One region of the Mycobacterium branderi genome, then DNA from elsewhere that is predicted to be linked to it. Evidence: riboswitches for the same ligand, from Rfam matches in the RefSeq annotation. Region 1 holds a riboswitch; each other region holds the start of a gene.
The links. Region 1 has a riboswitch for magnesium ahead of G6N47_RS18570 (stealth family protein). Riboswitches for the same ligand answer to the same signal wherever they lie in the genome.
Positions count from the first base shown of each region.

Region 2: linked by a shared signal. The riboswitch ahead of G6N47_RS19870 (PE family protein) and the one ahead of G6N47_RS18570 (stealth family protein) in region 1 are both predicted to bind magnesium.
Region 3: linked by a shared signal. The riboswitch ahead of G6N47_RS20990 (Rv1535 family protein) and the one ahead of G6N47_RS18570 (stealth family protein) in region 1 are both predicted to bind magnesium.

Region 1 covers NZ_AP022606.1:3,801,469-3,806,102, forward strand. The annotation lists gene dop (pup deamidase/depupylase) at 1-410, shown strand, start outside; gene G6N47_RS18555 (ubiquitin-like protein Pup) at 561-755, shown strand; gene prcB (proteasome subunit beta) at 752-1,639, shown strand; gene prcA (proteasome subunit alpha) at 1,636-2,391, shown strand; M-box (ykoK) riboswitch at 2,457-2,629, shown strand; gene G6N47_RS18570 (stealth family protein) at 2,664-4,226, shown strand; gene G6N47_RS18575 (phosphodiesterase) at 4,229-4,634, opposite strand, start outside.
Region 2 covers NZ_AP022606.1:4,112,078-4,116,711, forward strand. The annotation lists gene G6N47_RS19855 (PPE family protein) at 1-19, opposite strand, end outside; gene G6N47_RS19860 (DUF732 domain-containing protein) at 765-1,058, opposite strand; gene G6N47_RS19865 (PPE family protein) at 1,130-2,344, opposite strand; gene G6N47_RS19870 (PE family protein) at 2,359-2,658, opposite strand; M-box (ykoK) riboswitch at 2,949-3,119, opposite strand; gene G6N47_RS19875 (NRAMP family divalent metal transporter) at 3,542-4,634, opposite strand, start outside.
Region 3 covers NZ_AP022606.1:4,349,727-4,354,360, forward strand. The annotation lists gene G6N47_RS20965 (class I SAM-dependent methyltransferase) at 1-285, shown strand, start outside; gene G6N47_RS20970 (amino acid-binding protein) at 292-666, opposite strand; gene G6N47_RS20975 (lipase family protein) at 712-1,473, shown strand; gene G6N47_RS20980 (hypothetical protein) at 1,464-1,733, opposite strand; gene G6N47_RS20985 (TetR/AcrR family transcriptional regulator) at 1,808-2,509, shown strand; gene G6N47_RS20990 (Rv1535 family protein) at 2,560-2,793, opposite strand; M-box (ykoK) riboswitch at 3,050-3,219, opposite strand; gene G6N47_RS20995 (flavin-containing monooxygenase) at 3,307-4,634, opposite strand, start outside.

The DNA of each region.
Region 1 (4,634 bases):
CCAAGCTGCGAATCCTCGAAGGCTTCCGGCACCGGGAGAACCTGAGCTGGTCGGCGCCGCGGCTGCATCTGGTCGACCTGCAGTACTCCGACGTCCGGCTGGACAAGGGCCTGTACAACCGGCTGGTGGCGCGCGGCTCGATGAAGCGGCTGGTGACCGAGCAGCAGGTGCTCAACGCGGTGGACAACCCGCCGACCGACACCCGCGCCTACTTTCGCGGGGAGTGCCTGCGCCGGTTCGGCGCCGACATCGCGGCGGCCAGCTGGGACTCGGTCATTTTCGACCTCGGCGGCGACTCGCTGGTGCGCATCCCGACGCTGGAGCCGCTGCGCGGCAGCAAGGCGCACGTCGGGGCGCTGCTGGACTCGGTGGACAGCGCGGCGGAGCTGGTGGAACAACTCACCACCTGAGCGCCCGTCCGGCGACGATGAAGGCTGGAAACAGCCTGAAAAGGAGCCGGACAATCAGGCCCAGCGTCGGAAAAGACCGGACGTCGACCGGTAGGGTAGAGAGACCGGCGGGCGTGTAATGCGCCGCCGATGACATAGCAGGAGGCAGCGATGGCTCAGGAGCAGACCAAGCGCGGCGGTGGCGGCGGCGACGATGACGACCTGACCGCCAGCACAGCCGCGGGCCAGGAGCGTCGCGAGAAGCTCACCGAGGAAACCGACGACCTGCTCGACGAGATCGACGACGTTCTGGAAGAGAACGCCGAGGACTTCGTCCGCGCGTACGTCCAAAAGGGCGGCCAGTGACCTGGCCGTTTCGCGATCGCCTGGCCACCAACTCAGCACTCCCCGGAATCCCCGCTAATCCTGTAGACCTGTCCTCGTTCGCTGACTTCCTGCGTCGCCAGGCACCCGAGTTACTGCCGGTCGGGGGCGCCGGTAGCGCCGAACCCGCCGCCGGCAATCAGCTGCCCCATGGCACCACGATCGTCGCGCTGAAGTACCCGGGCGGGGTCGTCATCGCCGGGGACCGGCGCTCGACGCAGGGCAACATGATTGCGGGCCGCGACGTGCAGAAGGTGTACATCACCGACGACTACACCGCCACCGGCATCGCCGGCACCGCGGCCATTGCGGTCGAGTTCGCCCGGCTCTACGCGGTCGAACTCGAGCACTACGAAAAGCTGGAAGGCGTCCCGCTGACCTTCGCCGGCAAGGTCAACCGGCTGGCCATCATGGTGCGCGGCAACCTGGGCGCGGCCATGCAGGGCCTCGTGGCGCTGCCGCTGCTGGTGGGTTATGACCTCGACGATCCCGATCCGGAGAAAGCGGGCCGCATCGTGTCGTTCGACGCGGCCGGCGGCTGGAACCTCGAGGAGGAGGGCTACAAGTCCGTCGGCTCGGGGTCGATCTTCGCCAATTCGTCGATGAAGAAGCTGTATTCGCAGGTGACCGATGGCGATTCGGCGCTGCGGGTGGCCGTCGAGGCGCTCTACGACGCGGCCGACGACGACTCGGCCACCGGCGGCCCGGACCTGGTCCGCGGCATCTACCCGACCGCGGTCACCATCGGCGCCGACGGCGCGGCCGAGGTGCCGGAGCCGCGCATCGCCGAGCTGGCCCGCGAGGTCATCGAAAGCCGTTCTCGCGCAGACACTTTCGGTCCCGACGCCGAGCGGGGTGACTCGTGAGCTTTCCGTACTTCATCTCGCCCGAGCAGGCGATGCGCGAACGCAGCGAGCTCGCGCGCAAGGGCATCGCCCGGGGTCGCAGCGTGGTGGCGCTGGCCTACGCCGGCGGCGTGCTGTTCGTCGCGGAGAACCCGTCGCGGTCGCTTCAGAAGATCAGCGAGCTCTACGACCGGGTTGGGTTCGCCGCCGCGGGCAAGTTCAACGAGTTCGACAACTTGCGCCGCGGCGGAATCCAATTCGCCGACACCCGCGGCTACGCCTACGACCGCCGCGACGTCACGGGCCGCCAGCTGGCCAACGTTTACGCGCAGACGCTGGGCACCATCTTCACCGAGCAGGCCAAGCCCTACGAGGTCGAGCTGTGCGTGGCCGAGGTCGCCCATTACGGCGAGACCAAACCCCCTGAGCTGTATCGGATCACCTACGACGGGTCGATCAACGACGAGCCGCATTTCGTGGTGATGGGCGGCACCACGGAGCCGATCGCCAACGCGCTCAAGGACTCCTACGCCGAGAACGCCGACCTGGCCGACGCCGTGCGGATCGCGGTGAATGCGCTGCGGGCGGGCAGCAGCAACGGCGGCGACCAGCCCAGCCTCGGGGTGTCCATGCTGGAGGTGGCCATTTTGGACGCGAACCGGCCGCGGCGCGCGTTCCGCCGGATCACGGGGTCGGCGCTGGAGGCGCTGCTGCCCAAACCCGGTGCGTCCTCGGGCAAGTCGGGTTCGGGCAAGTCGAAGACGGACGGTTAGTCGCCCGGCCGGATCTGCCTTGATGCGGCCGTGTTGCCGGAACTGACAATCGCGGCTATCCTGCTGCAGCACCTCGTTAGGCGAGGCTTCTGGATGAACACAGGCCACTGATCTGACGACGTCGAGAGACGCCCAAGATCAGGACAGATCTCCCCGGCTTAAGGGGTGATCCCAAGTGGCTTCCCGGGTTTCCGCGGATACGTCGTCCAGTGCCAAAGCTCAACGTGTGAGGGCATTGTCGCCGCTCCACCGCCTGCGCGGGATCCCTCTTTGTGCGCGTCGTGACCGACATCGAGCGTGGAAGGCAGGTGTTTCCCATGACCAGCATGATCGACGTCCCCCGGACCGGGTTGGCCGGATCAGTCAGCTCAGCCGATGGGCTGCGCCTGACCCCGTATGAGGCGATGGTGGCGGACCTGTTGTTCGTCAGCGGCGAGCTGGAGATGGCGGGCATCCCGTTCCTGCTGATCCGCGGCGCCGACGGCCGCCCTGCGCTCATCGTGGACATCGCGCTGCGCGCACGGGTGGCCGAGGCTCTGATGGCCGCATGCCTGGAAGCCCCGTTGCGCGCCAAGATCTTCGACGGAACGGGACGCCGGTCGGTGGACCTCGCCGACAGTCTGCTCTCGACGGACCCCGACCCGCGGTTGCTGCGGGTATTCCGGCAGCGTCAATGTCCGCGTTCCGGCGTGCGCTACGGCGCCTCGGCAGGAGTGGAGCTGCAGTTCTGGGTGTTCGACGGCCAGCAAGCGATCTGTCCGATCGAGAACTCGTTGACCCGGAAGGCGCTGCCGCTCAGCGACGTTGAGTACACGAGCGTCGAATTGCACGGCCGCACCTGGTCGACGATCGACGGGATGTTCACGCCGCACGCCGGCGACATCACTTTCGACATCGACATGGTGTTCTCCTGGGTGGACGGCAACGACCCGGAGTTCCGTTCCCGCCGCGCAGCGGCGATGGCCAATCATGTTGTGGGCGAAGGTGATGACGCCGACGCGCGGATCCGTCAGATCGACGAGCTCAAGTACGCGCTGCGGTCGGTGCACGCCTTCGCGCCCTGGGTGCGACGGATCTTCATCGCCACCGACTCGCGGGTGCCGGAATGGCTTGCGCCGCACCCGAAGATCACCATCGTGCGCGCCGAGGAGCACTTCACCGACCTGTCGGCGCTACCGGTGTACAACAGCCACGCGGTCGAGACCCAGCTGCACCACATCCCCGGCCTGGCAGAGCATTTCCTGTACTCCAACGACGACATGTTCTTCGGCCGGCCGCTCTCGCCGACCATGTTCTTCTCGCCCGGCGGGGTGACGAAGTTCATCGAGGCGGGCACCCGGATCGGACTCGGGGTCAACCACCCGGAGCGCAGTGGCTTCGAGAACGCCGCCCGAGTGAACCGGCAGCTGCTGTGGGAAAAGTTCGGGAAGATCATCACCCGTCACCTGGAGCACACCGCCGCTCCGCTGCGCAAAAGTGTGCTGGCCGAACTGGAGCGAGAGTTCGCGGAGGACTTCGCCCGCACGCAGGCGAGCCGCTTTCGGTCGAGCACCGACATCTCGGTGACCAACTCGCTGTACCACTACTACTCGCTGCTGACCGGGCGCGCCGTACAAAACGAATCGGCGAAGGTGCTCTACGTGGACACCACGCTGCGGTCGGGGTTGGCGAAACTCCCGAAGCTGCTCAAGAAACGCAAGTTCGACTTCTTCTGCCTCAACGACGGCAGCTTCCCGGAGGTGAGCGCCGACGAACGGGCTCGGCTGGTCGGGGAATTCCTGGAGAGCTACTTCCCGGTCCCGGCGCCATGGGAACAGGTGGCCGGCGAGGAATGACGCTATCGTCGCGCGAATTGCGGCGCGAGACGCGGAATGCGGGCTGCCGGAAGGATGCTCGTCCGGGCATCGGCGAGTTCGCGCTGCACGGCGTCGGGCGCGACGAACCGGCCGACAGTGGGGCCGGCCGCCAGCGGCACGACGGTGTGAACCACGGTGTCGGGGTAGCAGTGCACCAGGTTGAACGCCTGCGCAGCATCGCGACCCCGGGTGCCGGCAGTCAGCAGGTCTTGGGTGTAGCAGCTGGCCGAGGCCACCGACACCGGAATGCCGGCGAACGTGGCCGTGGTCGAGTAGTGCAGGTGGCCGGCCAGGATGCTGCGGACGTCGGTGCCGCGCAGAACCTCGCCCAGCGGGGTTTGGTCGCGCAACTCCACCATCACGGCGAGATCCTGGACGCTGGGAATC
Region 2 (4,634 bases), 310 kb from region 1:
GTAACGCCGCATAATCCATATCACCTAACCTCTAGTCGCCTGATAAGCCGCGATTGCGTGCGCGGCCGCCGTGGCCGGTACAAGTACCGGCTCAAAGTTCTAAAACGGTGATCCCCGCCACAGGCACCGCAATCGCGCCTCCCTGAAACCTCCGCCATCGCAACGAGTTTGCGCTCTGGTTGTTTGCGTTGCGTTCCCACAAAGTTTCGCCGCGATAAATATCGGTCACGGCGGCAGCGCGGCGTCTGTGACCAACAGCGCTGTATCAGGGCAGCATTCAACCCGAACGGGCGCTCGCCCCGATCAGCGCTTAGGCGCCAATCCAATAGTCAGGACGCAATGCGAAAAACACTGCCGCACAACGCTACCGACGGTCCGGCGAAACGCAGCCGCTTACGACCCGCGATTGCGCCATTGCCGATGACGTCGACGTTGCAGGTAAGCCTCAACGCCGCCACGGCGCACCACCGCAGACGAACCCATACCGACGATCGCAGGGTGCTCCACGTCACAGAATTCGGCTTTAATAGTCATACACGTCTCCTAACCAGACAAAAGCATCGCAGCCGATGCTGGCCTGGCGCTGGTCGACGGCTGAGTATCTCCTGAGAGGACGGCCCCCAATGCGTTGTGCTGGAACGTAAAACTGACGTTACGACAACATCACGCCGGTGATCGGCACGAAGTGATGTGGCGAACGCGCTGAATCCTTCGCCTGCGCAGAAGGTTTCACGGCAGGGACTGTGATACAGGCCACGCCGCAGTCACGGGCAGTAGGTGTCGACCGCGGTGCTCACCACCGCATCAAGATCCTGCGGCGCGATCCCGTACCCCATCAGGCCGTTCTGCGTCTGCCACGGCGCGGCGCCCGCGGATTTGTACGCACACACCATGTGGCCTACCGTGACAAGCTTGTCGGCTGGGTACGAAGTGATACCGACCTCGGCTAGAGCCTTCAGGTAGGCGTCATCTTGTGAATCGGCGTGTGCGGGCGGCACGCCGCTCGCGAGAAGCAGTGCCGACAGCGCCACGGCCGCCGCGATGGCAGTCGGTTGCATCGTTAATCTCCGATACTGGCCGGTGGGCCAACGAGCAAACCCCGATCACGCCAGCGTACACCGCCTCCGGGTTACCCAGCGACCACCGGGCGGCCAATCACGGTCGGCTTGAAGCCGTATCGCGGAGCGGCAAAGCCGAAGCCACGTCCGTTCCCCGAACCCGCCATGGGCATCCCGGGCATCCCTGGCATACCGCCCGGCTCCACATCTGGGGCGGCGGCTGTCCAGCCGGCACCTGGGAACGGCGTCACGGTCGAGTTCGCCACCGGTGTGGTGGCGGCCCAGCTCTGCGGCACCGACAGGGCGCCAACCAATCTCGCCTGGCCGATTCCCGCCGACACCGGTGTCCCGCCCGTGATCGCGTTGACGATGCGGGTTGCTCCGATCGCCGACCCGACCCCCGGGCCGCTGGGCAGCAAACTGCCGCCGCTCGGAAGGAACCCGTCCAGCCCGCTGTTCTGAGTGGCGCCGATCATGGCCATGTCCGCCATCATCGATGTGACCACGGCCGGGTTGGTAGCGCCGGACGAGGTTATCGTGTTCCAGATATTGGCGTTTGGCCCCAGACCTCCGGTGTCCGGTGAGTCCAGGATGCCCGAAAGGATTCCGGAAAGTCCCGATCCCGACGACGTGGAAGACGTGGGTGAGGCGAGTTGCTGCAACGTCGTGGGCATGGCCGAAACGAGTTGCGAAAGCTGGCTTTGCGTGCTGGTTCCGGCGGCCTGGCCGGACGCTGCACCCTGGGCTAGCAGGCCGCCCGGGTTGGTGGTGTTTTGCGGTGCGCTGAACGGTGTGACCTTTGACGCGGCCGCGGAGTTGGCGGCGTAGCCGTACATCGCGGCCGCATCCTGGGCCCACATCTCGGTGTACTGGGCTTCGGTCGCCGCGATCGCCGGTGTGTTCTGTCCCAGCACGTTGGTCGCGACGAGTGCGGCCAGTTGGGCGCGGTTGGCAGCGATCACCGGCGGCGGCACCGTCATCGCGAACGCCGCCGCGTGGGCGGCGGCCGCTGCTTTGGCCTGCGCGGCGGTCTGCTCAGCCTGCTCGGCAGTCGTGCTCATCCACGCCGCGTAAGGTGCGGCGGCGGCGGCCATCGCTGCGGATGACGGTCCCATCCATCCTTCGCTGGTCAGCCCCGCGATCACGGACTCATATGACGCCGCCGTCGAACGCAGCTCGGCGGCCAGCCCGTCCCAAGCTGACGCCGCGGCCAGCATCGGCCCCGAACCGGGTCCGGCGTACATCCGAGCCGAGTTGACCTCTGGTGGCAATGCTCCGAAATCCATTGTGGCAACCTCCTTTAACCCGCAGCGACGACGTTGGCGGCCTCGGTGGCCGCATACGATCCGGCACTCGCGCCGAGGGTGGATACGAACATGTCGTGAACAGCCGCGGCCTGGGCGCTGACGGCCTGGTAGAGCTGGGCATGCGCGGCGAACTGGGTCGCCGTCAACGCCGAAACCTCATCGGCGGCAGCTGGAACCACCGTGGTGGTCGGAGCGGCTGCGGCCGCATTGTGGGCCGACATCGCGGCGCTAATCGCCCGTAGGTCGGCTGCCGCTGCGGTCAACAACTCGGGCTGAGTGGTCACAAAAGTCATCGGGCTCCTCCTTGCGGAACAGACCGAACCCGCGCCGGCACGGCGAACTCAGGGCATGCTGGAGCCACGCACGATCGGCAAAAGCCAAGGCGCGCTTATCAGCTCATCCGGAGCGAGCCGAATCAGATGGTGGAAACCGTGCCGGGGTTGGATTCGAGCGAAACGGTCGTCGATCTCGGATAGGGACTATCACTCGGACTCAAAGTCGCTCTCACCTCCTCACGGCCAGGGCACACGCGGGTGCCAACACGAGTGCACGCTGGGATGAGGCATCCGACGACGAGTCGGGCGCGGCACCCCTCTCGACAGAGCTTCGGCACCACACGGCGTATCCGGTTGTCCCGGAAGCCACTTGGGCTCAACCCTTAAGCCGGGAAGAGCTGTCCTGACCCTGGGCGTCTTTCGACGTTCGAGGTCAGTGGCCTATATCCGTGCAGACGCCTCACCTAGCGAGGTGCATGCAGTCGCCTATGCTGACACCGACGTCCACATTCGTCAACTCCGCTCGGCCGTAATGCTTTACGACGGCCGCACCCGTAAGGTTGCTACACACGGTCGGCCGCGCCGACTACCGCTCGGCTCGACTACCCGGCAATCCCTACTCTGACCACGGCGTTCGTGCGAGCTGCGGCCTCCCCGGGCGGGCGCCGGCAAAGCCTGAAAAGTGTTTGCGCGTTGGCTGGCAAATTCCTGTGGGTCCGCTCGGCGTTTTGTGGTCACCAGCATGATCGCAATAGTGCGTCGTAACTTCCTCGCATCCGTCGATCCGCGAGACCGTGATCACTCCGGTGTCATGGTTTCCTGTCCGTTAAGGAGTCGGATCGCGAACATGTCGGTGCCTGCTCGCTACTTCTGTTCGGGGTGACCAGGAGTCAATTCATGGTCAGGCGCTACCAAGCTGGACTGCCTTGACGGCCAACAGGATTGCTCCGACTACGAGATAGCCGCGCAAGGCGAGCATGCCCAGTCGAGTTCCGACCGACCAGGTGACCGGCTCAAGCAACGTCAGGGGCGGCATCCGCCACGTCAACCGGTCGGCTCTGGCCAGTGCGCGCGAAAGCTGCTCCGGCACCGGTGGTTTAGGCCATTGGCGACCGTACCACCGCAGCAGTCCGAAGCCGACTGCGGCGCAAATCACCAGACCGGCAGAGAGAGTGCCGGCGATCGACACGATGTCCAGTCCGGGAAAAACCGTGGTGGCCATCAAGATCCCGGACAACAACAACAGGATGCTGACGATCACGCCGGCCACCACGTTGAGCCACGGACGGTTCACCCACGGTCCCAGCACTTCGCGGTCATTGCACAGCAGCAGCAAGAACACCGTGGCGCTGGGCAGCAGCAATCCTGCCAAGGCCTGCACACCGGTGGTGATCAGCCCCAACGGGGCGCCAGGGATCAGTACGATTGCCGCGGCGACGACAACCATGCCCGTGTAGGAGAGATAGAACGGCTTGGCATCCGCGAAGCCGCGATGCAGCGAGTGCTTGAGCCCGAATACGTCGCCGAATGCATAACTGGTGGCCAGGGTCACCGCTGCGGCGCCGATAATGGAAGCGTCGAGCAAGACGATCGCGAACACCGACCCGAGCGTCGAGTTGTATCGGCCCAGCAGGTGTGCCAGGACTCCGGCGTCAACGAAGCCACCGCGGCTGTCGGTTGCGCGCGCGGCCCAGTCGCCGGTCATCATCAATGCGGCCGCTCCGATGGTGACAACGACGGCGCCCAGTGCCGTGTCCGCTCGTTCGTATCCGATGAAGCGCGGCGTGATGCGCTTGTCGACGACGTTGGACTGTTGGAAGAACAGTTGCCACGGGGCGACAGTGGTGCCGACGATCGCTATCACCAAGAGCACCGCGTCGGAGGTAACCCCTCCGCGCACGCCTGGTATCACAAGCGATTTCGCCGCATGCCCCCAATGCGGATGGGACATCAACAGCATCGGAATCTGTAGCAGCGTAAGCGCAATGAACACC
Region 3 (4,634 bases), 550 kb from region 1:
GCCTGGTGGGTGCTCGAATTCTGGGGCGCCGGGCTGAAGAAATGGATGGGCAAGAAGACCAAAGGCATCATGGCCAACGCGCCGTTCAAATTCGGGCCGGGGAACGGGCTGGCCTACTTCGAAGATCTCGGCTGGAAACCCGTCGAGACCGAGGCGATATTGCAGGCCGCCCATCGCTTCGGCAGGCTGCCTTTTCCGTATCGCTTCGCCGCGTACCTACCCGAGCCGGACCCCCGCAATCCGGGAAACAAACGGTGGAGCGCCGTCACCCGGCTGACCCCGTAGAGCCGCTCAGCCCAACGCGGCCTTGGCGCCGGCCAGGTCGTCGGCGGCCAGCACCAGCCGGGTGTTAGTCGCCAGATATACGGTCTCCAGGTTGACCTGCGCGGCGCCCAACTTGTGCACGACCTCCGCGAGTCCGCCGGGGCGGTCCTCCACGTCGAGCACGATCACCTCTTGCTCCTCGGCGATTTCGATCCCCGCACCCTGCAGCGCTTCGAACGCGGGCGTCGCATCGGTCACCAAGATGTGGATCTTGGCCTGTCCCCCGCCGCTGGTGACGGCGCACAGACCGGCGATGTTCACGCCTGCGTCGCCCAGCACGTCGCCGACCCGGGCGAGCTCCCCGGGGTCGTCGTCGACGTACACCGTCAGATCGGTCGCCATGCGTAAACGCTACTGCGCATCACCGCAACCTCCTACACTTCGGCGGTGGCATTCGATGCGTCGTTCGCGCGCGACGTAGTCCTGCCGCTGGCGACGGCGGCCTACTCCGTCATGGACGGCAGCCCCGCCGTGCTGCCGTCGGGTTTCACTCAGACCGCACTGATCCAAGTGCAGACCGCGGTGCTTGCCGCGATGAGCGACCCGCATCCCGCCGTCGCGGCAATGACCAAGGACACCAACATCTTTGGGTTGATGGGCCACAGTGCTGCCACTCGCACCGCGTTCGTGTCGTTTCGGGGCAGCTCCGATCTGGCCGACTGGGTGGCCGACTTCGACGCGGTTCCCGAGGACTACCGCCCCGTCAGCGGGTTCGGGCAGGTGCACAGCGGGTTTCAAGAGGTCTACGAGCTTGTCCGCGCCAGCATTGCCGCAAACCTCGCGGCCGCGAGCACCGGCTGCGATCAGATCCTGATCACCGGGCACAGCCTCGGCGCGGCGCTGGCCGTACTCGCCGCGCCCGACATCTTCCGCGGGATGCCGCCGAACACGATCGAACCGCGGCTCATCACGTTCGCGGGCCCGCGGGTCGGGTTGTCCGACTTCGCGGCCGCGTTCAACGCGGCCATCGAAAGCTGTTTTCGGGTAGTCAATTTCCTCGACATCGTGCCGCATGTACCGCCGTCGCCCTACGTGCACGTCGGCGCCGAAATCTTGGTCGACAGCGGCGGCCCGGTCGACGTGGGCTGGCGGCACAGCCTCGCCGCCTACAAAGACGGGCTATCCGCGCTGATCGCGGCTCAGGCGTGACGCAGCCACCCGACGCCGGCCCTCGCGACGTCTTCCGCCAGCGTCAGCAGCGCCTGAATGCCTTGCATGCCAAGGTAACCCACGTCCGAGAGGTCCTGAACCAAGGCGCTGCCGTCGCACCGGTGCACGTATGCACCGTCGGTGTCGGTCATCACCGCGACACCCGGACCCTGAAGGTGCATCCTTGCCACCACGTCGGCGCCGGTACGCTCACCGATGTCGGAGGCGAGCAACGAACACAGTGTCGGCTTCTGGTCCACCAAAACCCCCTGGTACACGGCGTACCCGGTAGAATAGGGGTACATCATGTCCCATGTAAAGGGTGGGCTCCAAAGTGAGCCGTTCAGTGTCTGAAGCCGTCGACGGCCGGGCGGTTCGCTGGGCCGGCCAACGCGAACGGCGTCGCGCCGATTTCGTCGAGGCCGCACTGCAGACCATCGCCGAATGCGGGCCCACGACGTCCATCGAGCAGATCGCCGCGCAGGTGGGGGTCACCCGGACCAAGCTGTACCGCTACTTCGACGGCGCGGCCGACCTGCATCGCGAGGTGGCGCGCCGGGCGGCCGGGATGCTGATCACCGAGCTGGAGCCGGTGTGGAAGCCCACCGGCAGCCCCCTGGAAATGGTCACGATCGGCGTCGGCGCGCATATCCGCTGGCTGACCGCCCATACCAACTTGTATCTGTACCTGGCATGCCATTCGTTGACCGCGGAGCCCGACGCGCCCGACGCGATCACCTACATCCGAGACACCGCCGGCGCCCTGTTGGCTCAGCTGCTGGCCGATTACCTGAATGCTTTCGGGCTGGACCCGCAACCGGCCCAGCCGCTGGGGTTCGGCATCTTCGGTTTCGTCGATTCCGCGGCACGCCAGTGGTTGCGGCAGCCGGGCGGGTATTCGGAGGAGGAGTTCATCGACCAGCTAGCCGAGTGGGTCTGGCTGCTGCTGGACACCACGCTGAAGGCCGGCGGAGTGCACCTCGACCCCCATGAGCCGCTGGCGAAACCGGAAGAGATCGCCGCAGCCCGGACATAAAAGCGCTCCCGGCACCGAGGTGAAATCTCGGCACCGGGAGCGACGGACTTTCAGGCGCTGACTTCCAGGATCCCTGCCCGCCACAGCGCGGCGTAGAGCTGCCGCAGCGGAACACAGAGCAGCCGGGCAGCCCCGTCGACCAGCGGGTCGCCGCCGAACGGGCGATCCGGCCGCCTGGAGGTCTGCTTCGACGCCGGCGCAGCCGCCGGCTTGGGGGCAGGAACTACCCGCAGCTTCGGCGTCGGCGTCGCGGTTACCACGTCGTCGTACAGTACAGCGGTCATGGTCGCCTCCTAGGCGGAAATCAAACGGGCACAACAGGGTTCGTATGTCCCGTCCGAAACGGACCGTCGAGGCGTACGCGCTGGCTCAGCGAAGAGCGGCGTGCCGGAGGCCGGATCGGGACGAAACGGAGCCCGGATATCGGTCCGGACTGTCACTGGAACTCATGCGTCCCTCACCTCCTCACGGCTACGTCGCGCGCGGTCATCCGCGCGGGTTGCACGCAAGCAGGAGTACAGAACCCGAATAGATCGGGAAGCCGCACCCCACTCGTCAGAGCTTCGGCACTACACGGCGTATCCGGAATCCCGGAAGCCACTTGGGCTCAACCCTTAAGCCGGGAGGAGCTGTCCTGACCCTGGGCGTCTCTCGACGTTCGGGGTCAGTGGCCTATATCCGTGTAGACGCCTCGCCTAACGAGGTGCTTACGAAACCGATGATGCACGAAGAACTGGAACGGGTCAATTCACCACACCTGTGAATTCACTGAATGGCCGCTGCAGGTTTACCAGGGCTTATACCAGCTCGTAGTCGTTCAGCGCAGGTGACGCCATGACCTCCCGGAAGCGGGTGAAAGTCCACGGCCAGGCGACCGGAACGCCGCGATCGTCGAGGTACCAACTCCGGCAGCCGGTCACCCAGACGGTCTTTTTGGCCGCTTGCACGCGCGCGGCCTCGAAGCGGGCGGTGGCTTGCCGGCTGGCGCTGATCTGGCGGCAGCCGCCGTCGCCCAGCAGCTCGATGAGCTGCATCAGATATCCGAACTGTGCCTCGGCGACGTCGATCAGCGAGAAGTTGCCGACCGGGCCGTTGGGTCCGTTGAGCATGAACAGGTTGGGAAAATCCGGGACCGACACCGACAGGTAGGCGAACGGCCGCTGGCCCCACAGCTCGTCGAGACGTATCCCGCCGCGCCCGATCACCTCGATCGGGCGCAGGAAACGGTCGACCCGAAATCCGGTCGCCAGCACCAGCACGTCGAGCCGATGCAGCCGGCCGTCGGCGGTGCGCACGCCGTCGGGCTCGACCCGGGCGATGCGCTCGGTGACCAGGTGGGCGCCCCGCCGCTGGATGGCCTCGTAGAAATTCGGCGAGATGATCAGCCGCTTGCACCCCGCCCGGTAGTCGGGCCGCAGCTTCTCGCGGAGCTCCGGGTCGGCGACGTTGTCCTCGAGGTTGGCGCGGGCCAGGCTTTGCAGCTGATGCAGCGCGGCCGAGTCGGCGTCGACGACGGCGTTGGCGAAGTTCTGGATGAAGCCGCTGTTGAGTTCGTCGCGCAGCGCAGGCAGCAGCGTCGGGTCGGCCCGGTAGCGCGCCCTGTCGGCGGCGTCGATCGGCGGGTTCTGCACGGGCAGCACCCACTGCGGGGTGCGCTGGAACAGCCGCAGCTCGCCGACGAGATCGGTGACCGCGCCGACGATTTGCACCGCTGACGAACCCGTGCCGATCACCCCGAGCCGCGCGTCCGCCAACGGCACCCGGTGATCCCAGCGGGCGCTGTGGAAAACGGACCCGGCGAAGTCGTCGAGCCCGTCGATGTCGGGATAGCGCGGGTGGTGCAACACGCCGGTGGCGGCGACGACGACGTCAGCCTCATCCCGCTCGCCAGTGGAAGTCGTTATCTGCCAACGTTTTCCGTCGTATTCGAGCCGGCGGACCTCGGTGCCGTAGCGGATCAGGCTGTCGACGCCGTGGCGGTGCGCCACGTCGTGGAAGTAGGCCAGGATTTCCGGGCCGGGCGCGAACACGTGGCTCCAGTCCGGATTCGGCGCGAAGGTGTAGCTGTACAGGTGGGCCGGGACGTCGCACGCGATGCCCGGATACGTGTTCTCCCGCCAGGTGC